One region of the Desulfitobacterium hafniense DCB-2 genome, then DNA from elsewhere that is predicted to be linked to it. Evidence: riboswitches for the same ligand, from Rfam matches in the RefSeq annotation. Region 1 holds a riboswitch; the other holds the start of a gene.

What was found. Region 1 has a riboswitch for cyclic di-GMP ahead of DHAF_RS23205 (methyl-accepting chemotaxis protein). Riboswitches for the same ligand answer to the same signal wherever they lie in the genome.
Region 2: another riboswitch for cyclic di-GMP. It lies ahead of DHAF_RS16960 (Na+/H+ antiporter NhaA); the one in region 1 lies ahead of DHAF_RS23205 (methyl-accepting chemotaxis protein).

What each region holds. Positions count from the first base shown of each region.
Region 1 covers NC_011830.1:4,953,544-4,961,449, forward strand. The annotation lists gene DHAF_RS23185 (response regulator) at 1-36, opposite strand, end outside; gene DHAF_RS23190 (ATP-binding protein) at 82-1,671, opposite strand; gene DHAF_RS26505 (hypothetical protein) at 1,922-2,059, opposite strand; partial or broken gene DHAF_RS26635 (antibiotic biosynthesis monooxygenase family protein) at 2,069-2,224, opposite strand; gene DHAF_RS23195 (methylated-DNA--[protein]-cysteine S-methyltransferase) at 2,297-2,836, opposite strand; gene DHAF_RS23200 (MFS transporter) at 3,064-4,254, shown strand; cyclic di-GMP riboswitch class I at 4,552-4,636, shown strand; gene DHAF_RS23205 (methyl-accepting chemotaxis protein) at 4,792-6,753, shown strand; gene DHAF_RS26865 (KilA-N domain-containing protein) at 6,940-7,215, opposite strand; gene DHAF_RS26870 (KilA-N domain-containing protein) at 7,241-7,447, opposite strand.
Region 2 covers NC_011830.1:3,630,935-3,638,840, forward strand. The annotation lists gene aroF (3-deoxy-7-phosphoheptulonate synthase) at 1-856, opposite strand, end outside; gene aroH (chorismate mutase) at 937-1,302, opposite strand; gene DHAF_RS16955 (HutP family protein) at 1,320-1,748, opposite strand; gene DHAF_RS16960 (Na+/H+ antiporter NhaA) at 2,090-3,259, opposite strand; cyclic di-GMP riboswitch class I at 3,447-3,541, opposite strand; gene DHAF_RS16965 (hypothetical protein) at 3,640-4,209, opposite strand; gene DHAF_RS16970 (BaiN/RdsA family NAD(P)/FAD-dependent oxidoreductase) at 4,302-5,561, opposite strand; gene DHAF_RS16975 (hypothetical protein) at 5,706-6,014, shown strand; gene DHAF_RS16980 (double zinc ribbon domain-containing protein) at 6,059-6,442, shown strand; gene DHAF_RS16985 (DUF2085 domain-containing protein) at 6,445-6,813, shown strand; gene DHAF_RS16990 (4Fe-4S dicluster domain-containing protein) at 6,843-7,886, opposite strand.

The DNA.
Region 1 (7,906 bases):
ATCGTCTTCAACTAGGATCAAGTCAATCAGCTTCATTAATGATCGCCTCCTATTGAGCCTCCCCTAAAGACTTCGGCGCACTCAGGAGCGAATCCCGGACAAGGGAATCCGAACCCCGAAACGCGTACCCCATTTCCCCGTCTCCATCTCTATAGTTCCACCCAGCAGATCCACAGTCTGCTTAACCAGCGATAAGCCAATTCCCCTATTGCCATTCCCTTTGGTTGAAAATCCCCACTGATACATTTGGGCTTGATTGGCCAAGGAAATCCCCGGCCCGGTATCCTCCACACTCAAGATGAGTTGATGGTGTTCATGCTTAATCCGACAGTGGACCTCACTTATTTTACTGCCCACCACCGCTTCCATGGCATTCTCCAGCAGATTTCCCAGAATAATCGTCAGGGTATTGCTGTCAAAGCCCTCCGGCAGCTCACTTAAGCGGGAATCCGGATCAAATAGAACATCGACTTTCAGCTCTTTGCCCCGATTATATTTTCCTAAGAGCAACCCGGCTACATTAGGGTACATGATCTTGCTGCTTAGGAATTTTGTAACCTCCTGCTGCTCCTCAGTCACTCTATAGATATATTCCATGGCTTGATCGGCTTTGTCTAACTGGATCAACCCGGCGATGGTATGCAAGGTATTCAGGGATTCATGATTCTGCACTCGCAAGGCTTCAATAAAGGTTTTTACACCGGTCAACTCCTCCGCCATTTTCCGCACTTCTGTCTTCTCTTTGAGGGTGACGACCCGCCCAACCACCTGCTCCTTGACCCTGATCGGTAAAAAATCCACGAGAACCCAGGTATTATTGAGGATAAGCTCTGTGCTCTCTGCAGGATCATGGGTCTCTAAAAAATCGCTTAAGGCAGTGAACGCGGGAAACTCTTGTAAAGGGCACCCCACCGCTTTTTCAGAAGTTCCGGCAATCCGGCAGGCTTTTTCATTGATGACTGTAATGCGGTTCTCCATATCAAGGGCGACGACTCCATCGTCCATAGCCTGGAAAATTGCCACTCTTTCTTCCAGCATCCGTGCAATCTGGCTGGGCTCAAGGGAGAACATATTCTTCTTGATGTTGCTGGCTAAATAAAAGGACCCCAGCCCTCCCAGGGCTAAGCCGATCAAAATCGAAGAATAGAGTTCAACCCTGATGGCACCGACAATCTCCCGGATGGTAGGGACAAGAATGCCGACGGCAACGACTCCTACCTGACGGGTTCCCTCATCAGCCAGGACAGGGACAAAAGCACGAATTGACGGCCCGACAACCCCCACGGCCTGGGAGAGATATTCCTTTCTTTGTAAAGAGAGTTCCTCGTCGCCGTCGTTAAAGACGGTGCCAATGCGATCTAAGTAAGGATGGGAATATCTTATTTTTTCCATATCAAAAATGACGATATATTCAACTCCTGTGGCCAGGCGAATCCGTTCGGCAAGGGGTTGAATCATTTTCGAGCCCTCAAACCCGCTGAGATTCTCCTGCACCTCACTTAACTGGGCAACCGTTCGGGCAATGGCCATGGCTCTATAACCGATTTCCTGCTCCATCTTATCGGAAATTCGGTTGACGATGATCACGCCTGCCAGAAAAACGGATAAAAAAACCAGCAGAAAGGAGAGCATGGCGATTTTAGTGCCTAATTTTAAGTGGGGTATTTTCAACCGCTTACTCCCCCTCCGGCTGATGAATCCATGTGATTCCACCCTTTCGGTTCAAGTCAGCTTTTCCTCCTTTCCCAGTATTGCTTGAATTTTAGTTGGCGATATTCAGATTAGCATTAGTAAAGCCATGACATTATCATCATAATGCTGAATAGCGTTAGTGTCAATTAACTATCTGAATATTCCAAATATAACAAGAGCGTTTTATGCCCTTGCCTCACTTTCCATTCATCATATTTTTACTCAAGTTTCAATTTGGATGACCAAAGAAACTGTTGGAATCTTCCGGTGCTGCCGACCGCTCTATATTGCTGTAACTGCGCAGCTGGGACGCAACCGTAATGGTATAGCCTGCAAACATGGCATCATGACCCTGTCGTTGACTCATGCGGTGCTCTGTTTGATTGCGCCATTGATTCACTGATTCTTCGTTTTCCCAAACAGATAAGCTAAGCAGCTTTCCTTCCTTGACAAGACTGGAAAAACGCTCTGCGCGTATAAATCCTTCACTTTTGACAAGTTCGTTTTTAAGATTGGCGGCTAAGGCAAGATAATCATCCCTATATTTCTTTTATATTGTAACTTCAAATAAAACCAAGATCATTGCCGGCTTGCTCCTTACTATTTAGAGTGCGTTGCCTTTTTTAGGCACAAACATCCGGGACATATCCACCCCTTCGTGTTCAAGCAGCTGGATTTTCCTGCTGATTCCTCCGCCAAAACCTGTCAAGTTACCCTTGGCACCTACTACCCGATGGCAGGGGATGATAATAGATATGGGGTTATGACCTACGGCTCCGCCTATTGCTTGGCTGGACATACACTTTTTGTTCATTTTCTCAGCCATCTGTTTGGCAATGTCGCCATAGGTGATTACCTGGCCATAGGGTATTTGGCATAAAATATCCCATACCCCTTGACGAAATTCGCCGCCCATGGGGGCCAGGGGCAATTCGGATGTGGCAGGCCTCTCACCTGCAAAATATCTGTCCAGCCATGCTTTGGCAGCGTCAAAGATCGGTATATCGTCCTTTTCGATCATGCTTTCGGGTAGGGTACCGCCATGAAATCTCTGACCCTCCATCCATAAGCCGATAAGATTGTCGCCGTCACAGGCAAGGGTAATTGTGCATATGGGTGATAGATAGGTTGTTGAATAATACATTTTGACCCTCCTTCTTTATCTGTTTTATCACGTGTTCTAAAGGTTGATTGTAGCATAACTGGTCCGGGAAAATCTCGCAGTTTTGGGAGATTATATTTTTCTCTTTTAAACCATTCCCATATTACCAGCACATTGAAAGCATTATTTTCCCATGCTATAATGCTTTTGCGGTTTATTTGCTAAAGCGCTTGAAAAATGGGTCAGAGGATTTGAAAGGTTCGGCTTATATGGAAGAAAAACATAGTGATGGTGACCGGGACTTTAAGCTGTTTTTGCTGGCAGGATTGTTCGCCGGGATCGGTGCAGGTATTAATACATCCATATTTAACAACTATTTAAACGATATATTCATGCTTTCCGAGAGTGTCAGAGGTTTCCTCGAGGTGCCCCGGGAAGCGCCGGGTTTCTTTATCATGCTGGTTCTGGCGGTTTTAAGTTTTGCCGGGGATGTGCGGATTGCCATGCTCGGCATGGCCGCGGCAGGATTGGGGATGCTGGGGCTGGGCCTCTTATCCCCCACCTTCGCGGTTATGATCATTTGGATGATGATGTACAGCCTCGGCACACATATGGTCATGCCTGTCACGCCCTCCATCGGCATGTCCCTGTCCAAGCTGGGGTCTTTCGGCGCCAGGCTTGGAACGATCAGTGCCTTTGGTCTGTTCGGCAGTATTATCGCCTACGTTTTTGTCTTCCTGAGCTTTCATTTCCTGAATATGACCTATCAGATTGCCTTTATTATCGGTGCTGTTTTCTATGTGTTTGCTGCTTTGGCGGTGGGGCTGATGAAGAAGGGCGAACCGAAAGCCAGGAAAGTCAAATTTGTTTTTCGCAAACGCTACGCCCTCTATTATGTCCTGGCCGGTGTCAGCGGAGCGCGGGCACAGATTTTTCTGACGTTTGCCCCATGGGTCCTGATCAAGGTGTTTAATGTGCAACCTCAGATGTTTGCTATCCTGGGTATGATTGTCGCCTTTGTGAGTATCGGCACACGTAAAATGATTGGCCGCTTGATCGACGTCCGGGGGGAGCGATTCGTTCTGACGGTGGAGGCCGCTTTGTTGTTCGCCATTTGTCTTGGCTATGCGTTCTCAGCCGACATTTTCCCCGTCGGCATCGCTGCGGTGATTATCGCCGCCTGCTATGTCATCGATAATTCCATGGCAGCGGTGGAAATGGCGCGGTCGACATATTTACGGAAGATTGCCGTCGATCTTGATGATGTGACTCCAACCCTATCGACGGGGGTCAGTCTCCAGCATATCGCCTCTATGGTTATTCCCATTTTCGGCGGGCTTTTGTGGGCGGCTTTTGGATATCAGGCCGTCTTTATGGGCGCAGCCGTTATCGCCTTCCTCAATTTCATACTTTCACGCCGAATTAAGATTGAGCTTGATCCTGCCGCTAAGGCGGAGTAGCACACAGCTATGTTCAGGAGCAGATAAGTAATAAGCCTTGAGTTACGTCAGACGATCGTATCTCAAGGCTTTTATTATTCATCAAAAGACCTTCTCGTTTCATACAAAAATCCCATATGCACCTGGCAGCAGAGCTTGTTCGACGCTCATGAGGATGATAAACCCTAAAAATGTTATTACTATTTGCGGATATAGATTTATTTATAAATTATCTTTCAAATTGTAGTAATTTGTAGTAGAATGATTGAGGTAATACCTCATACAACATACCAATGTGGCTGGATATCTTTAATTATATTGCGACAAAGGCAAACTTAGTGAAAGCTAAGGACGCAAAGCTATGGGCCTTCCTGATCAAGCTGATGGCCGCCAAGCTACCGAAGTCTTCTTTTTGCTGTCGCTAAATGAATGCGGCTTTTTTTATTGTTTTTTTCAGCCAACTTTTATCCTTGGTGAGCCGGTTTAGTATAGTCAGAAACTCTATGGAAAAGCAAGCTATTCAAATAAAATAATAAGATATTATAGGGAGGAATTCGTTTGAAACTCAAGACACGATTATTTTTGATGTTCTTAGCTACTAGTTTAATTCCACTGTTAATCTTTTCTGCCGTATCCATACCCTCTTTTATCTCAGACTCCCAACAGAGTACCTATCAGCTAAGCGAGGATAAAATAGCAATTGCTGAAGCTGAAATAAACGGGATGCTAGATAAAAATTTCAATACCCTACATATGGTCGCTAATCAGCCGGCCATCCGCAATTTCGATTTACCTAATGCGAAAAATATTCTGCTGGATGCCGTTAAAGTCAATCCCGAACTTATTATTGCTCTTGACAATACTGAAGGACAACAAGTCGTTAAAAGTAATGATGATGCCTTAACCAACATCATTGAGCGGGATTTTTTTAACCAAGCCATGAACGGGACTGAAGAGTATGTATCCGATATTATCGTTGCGAAGGCTACCGGTGCATTGATCGTCGTTATCTCTACACCTGTTCGTGATATGAATAATAACATTGTCGGAGTTCTTCAAGCGAACATACAACTCGCCCAGCTCAGTGATTTTGTCACAGATCTTTCAGAGGACGGTTCAAACGTCTATGTGCTTTCCAGACAAGGGACAGTATTGGCCCATCCCCATATGGAATATGTTCAAAACCAGGAAGATTTCAGCTCTTTAGAATTTGTGGAAACAGGTTTTACTGGGCAGGACATGACCATGCAAGCGGCAAATATTCAAGGTGAAGAGGTTATTGTCAGCCATGCTTTGCACGAGCAGGCGGGCTGGTTAATCGTTGTGGAAACCCCCGTTTCGGTGGCGATGGCTTCCGCTAATAAACTCCTGTATATCTCAATCGGCTTGCTTTTTACTGTGAGCGTTATTGTCGGCTTATTCGGCTTTATCTTTGCCAAACGATTTACGAAGCCCCTCGTCGAGTTATCCTCTGTTGTCGAAACAATTGCGAGGGGAGATTTGACAGACTTTGAAGTTGAAATCAAGTCAAAAGATGAAATCGGCCGACTTTATCATAGTCTTAAAACAATGACTCACAACTTAAGGGGACTTGTCGTCAACATTCAAGAGGTTGCCTCGGCTTTAGCATCTCATTCTGTGCAATTATCGTCGACAACTGAGGAAACCACGGAGAGTTTAACCCAAGTCGTTACAACGATAAACGAAATGGCTCAGGGCAACAGCAATCAGGCTTTAATGATTCAAGGTTCAACAGATGCGATTGCTACGGTTAATCATATCGTCGGCGAAGCTACGCAAAAAACAGAAGTTGGTGCAGACAAGGCCAAAGAATCATTAGAGCTTGCTAAAGAAGGTCAAAAGGCTCTTGAACGCCAAAGTCAAAAAATAGAAGAAAACAACAAGTATTCGAATACTGTTGGTCAATCGATACTTCAACTGGCGACAATGGCCGATGAGATTCGCAACATGATCGGGGCTATTAACAGTATCGCTGAACAAACCAATCTACTGGCCTTAAATGCTTCGATCGAAGCGGCCCGCGCTGGTGATGCAGGGCGAGGATTTGCCGTCGTAGCCGAAGAAATCCGCAAACTTGCTGAGCAATCCAGTAATTCCACTAAGAGAATTGAAGATATTGTCAATAGCATTAATAGCAAGGTTAATGAAGCGGTTAATAATATGAATCAGGCTAAAGAAAGCGTTGTTGTTATGGAATCTTCGGCAGAAGATACCAAAGAAAGCTTTGCAAAGATTTTTGCTTCGATTACTGAGCTTGCGCAAAACTCCTATGAAATTTCCACAGCCTTAGGAGAAATCAATGATCAGACACAAGAAGTTGCTCATCAAGCCACAAATATTTCCGCAGTGGTTGAACAAGCCTCGGCTGGTATGCAGGAAATCTCAGCCTCTTCAGAAGAGCAATTAGCTTCAATCGAGACGATTGCTCAATCCTCCGGCCAATTAGAAACTGCGGCTCAAGAACTTCTCACTCAAGTCGCGAAATTTAAAATTAGATAAGCTTTGCATCGTGGCCACCATAGAGGACAGAGCCTAATAATAAAAAGGCCTTGAGCGCATAGAATTTATGTGCCTCAAGGCTTTGGTTCTTATTATGTTCTAAAACTGTGGGGATGATTGTGAAGTTAGGTAAATATCGATGTCGCTATTAACAGTAGTTTTTGGGTATACACGAAGGAATCTCGTTTAAAATAAAAGAATACGATAATTGATTTTCGCAAGGGTGCGATTAAGATTCCAACCCAATGAAAGACGACTATTTTCATCTAATTTAAGTCGTTGATAATCTTTGATGATATATAACTTGAACTCTGCTGAAATCCATGAAGCAAATTCAAAGGCGATGTCTCTGTGAGCAAAAGTGCCGCCATAACGACCAGAACGTGAAATGATTCCAATGGCATTCGTCCCGCTGATCCATTTTTGCGGGGACATAGTAAAAGCGTTAGAACCGGCCTGCATTTTAAACCCCTCGAATTCGACGGGTTTAAAATCCAAGTTGTTCCCTAAGTCCAAGAAATTCTAAAGTATCTTTCCCACGCATCCAGTTCCGAATCACATCGTTCGGCTCATTACTTTTAAATCGTGCAATATCCGTAAGGGAAATGTAATCATTATTATCTCCACTAGAAAAGACTGCTATTTCTTGACCATCGGCATAAATTGTACCTTTCCACTTTTTATCCAAGGTCATTTTGGTCACCTTCCTTTTCTTCAGAGTAATAAACTACAGAGCGGGTATCAAAGAAAGTAGTTGATCAAAATTATCGATTAGTATATATATTTTTTCTTATACAATTATATCAAACATATGTTCCCTATGACAATATAAAAAAGATATGGTGGTCCTTGACTACCCAGTGATTTAAATCCTGTCTAAAAAACATGTTATATCTAAACGATAATGTAAGATAAATTGCGCAAAAAAGGCCATTGTTTGCGGACCTCTGTTAAGAATGAAATTACCAAAAATTGTGCAGCTCAATGAGGAAGTAATTAAGGGACAGATCAATGAGGAAGTAATTAAGGGACAGATCAATGAACTGGTCGGGGCAGTGTAGAGAAGAACATTACTTAGAAATAAAAGGCACCAGAATTTTGTCCCTGTGTGCCCCTTGCTTTCGTTAATGAATTTCATATTTTAATCGTAACG
Region 2 (7,906 bases), 1.3 Mb from region 1:
CTTTGGCCATGGGAGGCACCAGGTTCCAGCGACCGGTTCCGTGACTGGGATCGACAATAACCGGCAGATGGGAAAGGGATTGAAGAGCGGGAACCATGCTTAAATCCAGGGTATTCCGGGTATAGGTTTCAAAAGTACGAATTCCCCGTTCACAGAACATGACCTGGTAGTTGCCGCCATCCATAATGTACTCGGCGGCCATCATCCATTCTTCAAGAGTTGCCGAGGGTCCTCGTTTTAAGAGAATGGGTTTATTGGTTTTGGCTACTTCTTTCAGGAGGAAGAAGTTCTGCATATTGCGGGCCCCGATTTGCAGGATATCTGCGTAATGGGCTACAAGTTCCACATCCCGCACATCCACTACTTCGGTTATAACCAGCAATCCTGTCTCCTCCCTGGCCTCGGCAAGAAGCTTTAAGCCCTCCTCTTCCAAGCCCTGAAAAGCATACGGGGAAGTACGGGGTTTGAAGGCTCCCCCCCTCAAGAAGGTAGCTCCTGCTTCTTTAACAGCATGGGCAGTCTCGATAATCTGGGCCCGGCTTTCCACACTGCAGGGTCCCGCCATCACGTGAATTTCTTCGCCGCCGATCTCATAATCGCCGATCTTGATAATGGTATTCCCACTCTGAAATTCACGGCTGACAAGTTTGTACGGCGCCAGAATCGGAACCACTTTCTCTACCCAAGGCAGGGCTTCCAGATCCAGGGCTTTCAGCCGTGAGCGATCCCCTACAGCACCGATGATGATCTTCTCCACCCCTTGGGAGAGGTGAATTTTGAATCCTTCCTGGCTTAAACGCTCATTGATTTCCTGAACCTCTGCCTCACCGGCTCCACGCTTTAATACGATAATCATAATGTTCCACTCCTTAACTACCATCCTACATTTTTCCACTACTCACCGGCAAGGTGAGCAAAATCTACCATAATACAACTCTACTCAACAAGATCTCTGCGTAAATTAACGGCATCCCTTAGATAGACCGGCTGAATTTCTTCCTGGGTCAAAGCAGACTCCACATGAAGCAGCACGCGGATGCACATCGGCAATGAACCCGGAACAGGAACTTCATTCAGACAGATCATAGGGACCCGGTCCCAGCCCAGCTGGCGGGCGAAAGTTGCCGGGAATGCCGCATCAATATCCTTGGTCAGGGTGAAGATGGCACTGATAATATCCGTTGTTGCTAAAGAATTGCGCTTGATCATCTCCTGCAAAAGCTCTTGTGTCCCTTCACGAATGTGTTCAGCATTATTTTCTTGAATCGTAATGGCACCCCGTATACCACGAACTCTTGTCACATTGGTTCACCTCCCTTTTAGTCCTTGATTTCTTTCGGCGCCGCCCTATGTCCCAGGCCTACCGCCACCTCATCCAAATGCAATAAACCCACGCCGAAGAAAACCGCTACCGATAAATGTTCATCTCTTCTGGCAATGCCTATTTTTCCACCGATATTCAATCCCATGGCCTTGGGCATAATCTGGCTCAAAGCTTCCCGGGTTGCACCGGCAACGGCTCCTTCATCGCCATGGGTTTCTTGAATGACCCCTTCCCGTTTCGCGGCAACAATGGCTCTTTCCACGATTTTTTTAATAGCTGTAAGATATTCGCCCCCATAATCCACCGCCACAGTGCGAATGCCGTGGCGTCCGAAACCGTCCTTCAAGTGAACCTCCTCTTCACGGCTTTCAGCCATAGCCATCCGCATCGCCGCCATAGCAATTTTCTTACTTTCAGCAACCATTCTATTCATTCCTTTCCCTAAAGGGATTCCTTGGCTTAGATTAACCCATCCTTAATAGTACTACACTATGTGCTTTAGCACATTAGGACATTTTACCTAAAAAAGAAAACAAAAAAGACACCTACGGTGTCTAATTCACTAAATCACCGTCCTACCATCCTTCCTTTATTAAATTTAAGAGTAAAAGATAAGAGAACCACAACCGTCCTACACTATGCCCTACACCAGCTGTCGGATTAGATATTAAATTATATTATATAATGCATTAGGATCATTTTCAAGACAGGAGCCAAAAGAAAAAGCAGGCCCCTTTTTTCCAGAGGACCTGCTCCAGCCACACCTTAAGCCTGAGTGTCTTTGACTTTCTTGATTCCGAGCACTTTACCCAAGGCGAAAGCAATGACCGCCGCAACTGCACTGAACAGTGCTCCCATCTTTGCTGCTCCCTGCAGACCCGGATCAATAAAGGCTACACCCGAGACGAATAGGGCAACGGTAAGTCCCATAGCCGCTATCACGCCGGCCACCAGGAGCTCTTTATACCCCATGCCTTTGGGGAAGGGAAAGCCGATGACTGTAGCCAAAGAACCCATGAGGAATATGCCGATGGTTTTTCCGCCGACGAGAGCAATGAGAACCAGCCAGGTGAGAGTGTTGATTTCTGAGAATTCCACCCCCGCATTGGTTAATCCAAATAAAAGCAGGCCGAAGTCCACGAATATTTTCCATTCGTGCTCAAATGTTTTCAGAGTGGAGTGATCCTGGGGATCATCTTCGAATAAGCCGAATTCCTCCCGGGGAGGATGGGGCAGGAAGGGAACGATAAACACCAGGGCCAAAGCCGGGTGAATATGGGCCAGATAAAGGCCGGCCCAGCTCAGAATTCCCCCCAAGATGATATAAGGCCAGTAGCTCTGAACATTTTTGCGTCTGAGCAGATAAGCAACCAGCATACCCGCCACAGTGAGCAATAACCAGAGGGGTGCCACCGGGTTGGCGGGATCAGGGTAGAAGAAGGCAATAATCATCAGACCGATGCCATCATCGACAATAGCCAGAAGCAGCAAGAAAGAGACCGCAGCATGCTGAGCTCCAAACACTACCCTTGCCACCAGCCAGGCTAAAGCAATATCGGTGGCTGTAGGGATACCCCAGCCTCTGGCAAACTCAGGACTCCCGATCAGGGCATTTAAACCAAGAAAGACAAGGGCTGGGCCCAGAACTCCGCCAAGGGTGGCCATCAGAGGATTGATCGCCCTTTTAAGGGGATTTAAGCTTCCTCCGGGCAGCAGGCTTTGAGTAATTTCTATCGCTGCCATGGCAAAAAAGAACACCATAAAGATATCGTTGACAAAGAAATGAAGAGATATATGGCCGATAATTTCATTGTGGACAAAATGATGGTAGTTTTCCGGCGCTAAATTAGCCCAAACAAGTGCGATAAGGACACCTAGAATTAATGGAATCGAAAACTCCTGCAAAAAATTGATGGTCTTTTTCTGCGTACTCACTGGTCTTCCTCCTCAAGTTAAAAATAATGTGTAAAATGTTCCTTATATTTTCACGCCCCACAAAAGGCGACACTGCCGGCTGCCTTATACTGCTGTTCAACCCTTTATTCTTCCCAACAGGGCAAAAAAAGCATACAAAAAGAGAGTAGTCCAAAAAGGAACTACTCTCCCCTAAGAAGTTCTAACTACTTGTAGCCTGGCGATCCTAGCCGGTCTTGCGCGACGGCCTTAGACCCATAGCTTTAGCGTCCTTTGCTTTCACAAAGTTTGCTCCAACCATCAACGATAATATAATTTTCAGATACTTTAGTATAGCATAGATAAACTGCCTTAAGCAATAAAACCCGGCAAATTTCTGCATTTTTCTTGTTTTCCATACTTCAGCGCCCGACTCTCAAGGTTTGAATATTATGCTCGATCATTAGGGTCTGATTAAGCCGCGGCTCTGTCAGGGCGGAATCTTTCTTAATCACCTGGATGCGAACAATAGTGGGCACATTGGTTCCATCCAATTGAATTACTCCTGTTTGAGCAGGAATCTCCAACTCTCCCCGTGCCAACGTTCCCAGAGTTTTGCCATTTTGGATCACGCGAACCGGAGCAGCGGGGACCGCCTTGAGGGTGATCAGGGAAGTTTGGGGAATCGTTTCCTGAATCAAGTTCGGGGTGACCGTACTTGATACCGGTGTACTGTCCAAGGAGGGGGCTTCTATGTTTTGGGCCACGGAAATATAGTAACCTACAGGGTCTTTGGCTAACCCTAAGGCCATTTGAGCTAAAACCAAGAAGACAGCAGAGAGAACCACTGCCCGAATAATGACCTTCTCAAATCTAAGCAAGCCCGTGGGCGCACTATGCCGATAGTTCCTGACACGGGATGCGCTTCTTCCGGAACGAGGAATGAACCCGCTCCGCTTTTTATACTTACTAAAAAATTGCCACCGACGCATAAACTTCACCTCATCACCAGTTTATGCAACCGTGGCGGAACTAAGACATGATTCTTATCTTAGAATGTGCAGATTCTAGGTGTTACGGAGTACTAGTCATCGACTGAGGCGTATTCCCCCGCCCCCCGGCCGGCCCGGTACCCCATGGCAAAGGCTGCCTGCAGGTTATATCCTCCCGTCACTCCGTCCACATCCACTACTTCTCCGGCCCAATAAAGACCCTTAATCTTTTTGGAAGCCATGGTCTTGGGATCGATTTCTTTGACATCCACTCCTCCGGCGGTCACGATAGCTGCCGCTAAAGGCAGAGTCTCTTTGATAGTTAAAGGAAGTTCCTGCAACACATGGACCAGGTGTTTTCTTTCTTCTTTATTGATGCTATTGACCGCTTTCTCCGGGGGAATTTGGGACCATTGGATCACCAGGGGTATTAAGCTTTTGGGAAGCAGCTCATCCAGTGAGTTCTTGAATTGCTTATTCAAGTATTTCTTGAAATCTCTCTGCACTCTCTGATCCAATTGCTCCGCAGTTAAGGCCGGCTTAAGGTTAAGGGTCAAGCGAACCTTCTCCCCGCCGGCCAACGCTTCGCCTGCCCAACGGCTTAAGGTGAGAATGATGGGTCCTGAGACGCCGAAGTGAGTAAAAAGCATCTCCCCAAACTCCGTTTGCTGCTTTTTCCCGCCATACCACAACGTGGCTTCCACATTCCTTAAGGAAAGCCCTTGAACCTGCTTTACCCAATCTTCATAAGTTCTCAAGGGAACAAGAGATGGCCGTGGGGGAATCACCTTATGCCCCAGCTTTTGAGCCATCTTGTAGCCATCTCCGGCGGAGCCTGTGGCGGGGTAAGACCCCCCTCCCGTACAGACGATCACCGACTTGCCTTCAAGGACTTTCCCATTGCTTAAACGCACACCCCGGACCTTCTCTTCACCCAGGAGTATCTCTTCCACCGTCTGTCCGGTGGCCAGTTCCACCCCTGCATCCATAATATACTTGAGCAAGGCCTCAACGATTTGCTCGGCATCATCCGAGACAGGAAACACCCGCCCTCCCCGCTCAGTTTTGGTCTCAACACCATACTGAGCAAAGAAATCGCAAAGCCTTACATTATCAAATTCTCTTAAGATGCCATGGAGAAAACGTCCGTTGCCTGGATAATTCCGAATAAAATCTCCCACATTTTCTGCATTGGTCAGATTGCAGCGTCCTTTGCCGGAAATGGCAATTTTACGCCCGGGACGTTCTTTCTTTTCCAGGAGCAGCACGTCGGCCCCCTTCAGGGCGGCTTGGCCTGCAGCCATAAGTCCGGCTGCTCCTGCTCCGATTACAATAACGCGTTCTTTCTTCATTCTTAATCCTTTCTTGACTTAATCCTTTCTTGAACCCAATCCTTGAAGATCGACTGTATACATCATGGATTTGTTTAAAGTTTTTGTGCTTGCCACATTCTTATGCTATATTAAGTTTAAATTCAATTATAGGAGGGAATCAGTATGGAATTGGATCAAAAAACGACTTTATTAATACAGATATCTGCTGCTGCAGCTACGAATGCCCTGGCCAGCCTTCGCTCAGCCGTTACGGATGCTAAAGCCTTGGGAGTGCCTAATGAAACGCTGCGCCAAGCCATTGAGCTGGCTCTGGAAATTCAGCAGCAGCCACTTTCCCATACCCAGCATTTAATGAATCAACTGCTAAGAGAACCTATTAAAAAAGGGACCTCCAAACAAGACGGCTCTTCACCTGCCCCACATGTTCACGGGCCGGGTTGCAGCTGCGGTCATCATCACCATCATAATTAGCTCCGGCTGTTTTTACACTCACTGAGAGAGAGGGGAGAGAAGGAATGTTCTGTCGCGAATGTGGTATGGAAATTGGCAAAAAAGTTAAGGTCTGCCCAAACTGTGGAGTCAAGCCGCTTCATGGAACCAAACATTGCCAAGCCTGTGGTGCGAATACTAAATCAAAGCATGAACTTTGCAAGAATTGCGGAGCGCAGCTTATTACGAAAGGGGCTGCTTTGAAAGAGGAGAATGCTCCCAAAACAGCCAAGGCCGCTTCATTCTGTATGCCGGTTGTCGGTATCATCCTTTTTTTTATTTGGCATGCCAAAGAGCCTGAAAAAGCCAAATCCATTTGTAATTGGACCATAGGCGGAGTTGCCTTTGGCATGATTCTTTATGTGTTCGGTATTGTCTGGGGAGGATTTAGTGCGGCAACAGGTTATTGAGCATGAACATAAACATTGGCAAAGCCCTGCATTATTTGTTTCTATGCCACCGTCTGCCTGAACGATCCTTCTTTTTCAGGGGACGCCAATTTCCAGTCTGTGCAAGATGTACCGGAATAGCCTTCGGCTATATCCTTGGCGCACTCCTTGCTTTGAAGTATCACCCTGTACCACTGGGAACGATCATTCTCTTGCTTATTCCCTTAGGAATCGATGGGAGTGTTCAATATTTGGGGTTAGGGGAGAGCACGAATAAACGCAGACTATTGACCGGCATTGGGGCAGGAATCGCTACTGTTTTTTTACTGGCTAAAATTATTCTGATGGGTATTAATCATGGCAGGCTCTTGTATGATTATATCATGTTTTAAATACAACAAAGCAAAGACCCTATACGGGGCTAAGCATTAAAGATGCTGTCACCGGAAGAGGAAGCACAAGCGACACACATGGGGGGTTCAGAATTATCGAAGACTAGTTTGCCACAGCGGGTGCAATGCTTAGGACTGCCCTTATGAAGAAGAATCTTGCCTGTGTAGTGACGATGGGACAGCTGCTTTGGCACAAATTCCAGGGCCTTCGGGTTGCAGATAGTGACACAGCGCTGACAACGGACACATTTATACGGTTCATAGATCAGGGTTAACTCATCCCCGTTTTCCCTTTTGGTAAGGGCTGCCTGGGGACAGATGGCCGCACATACTCCGCAGCTGGTGCAAATATTTCCCACTTGCAAAGCAGGTATGGGCATCTTATCCTGGGGATAAGCTTGCATCCGCTTTACTAATAATTGGCGTGTGCGGGGGATTGGGTAGGCTTCATCCGCAGTCAACCCCGGCAAGATGGTTTCAAGCTTCTCCCAGCCTTTCTTCCTCCACCCTCTTTTTTCCGCCGGCTCCTTTTGGGGCAGAGCAGCTCTGCTTGGGGAACCGGTTCCAGGTGTTGCCGCCTCCCCCGGTTGATCAGGGCTAACTTGAATGACGATCGGGGGATGATCCGGCCAGCTCTCATGAATGGCTTTGAAGGTTTTCACGCTTAAGGCACAGGCTTTTTTATCAGGGCACTCTGCGCATTTGCCCGTATGAATCACCACGTTCTTTTCCTTGGCTGCATGGATCAGGGCCAGCCACAAATCGCCATCGATGACTCCCAGACAAGGTATCTCAAAACCCAGAGGGGCTGCCTGAGGACAATTGAGGATAATCTCCCCTTGCTCCTCAAGATAGGTATGCAGGAGATCCGTCGAACGATCCACAAAACCGTCACTGGGGCAAACTGCCATACATGCCCCACATTCGGTACATTTTTTGGCATCGATTTCACGATATTCAGAGACAGCCTGATGAGGGCAAGCCTCTATGCATAACCGGCAGGGTTTAGCGTAGGGCTTTTTAGTATTTAAACAATTCTTATGGTGATAAACCATTTGACATGTGTTGAGCATCTGCTTCACCTCTTAGTGCC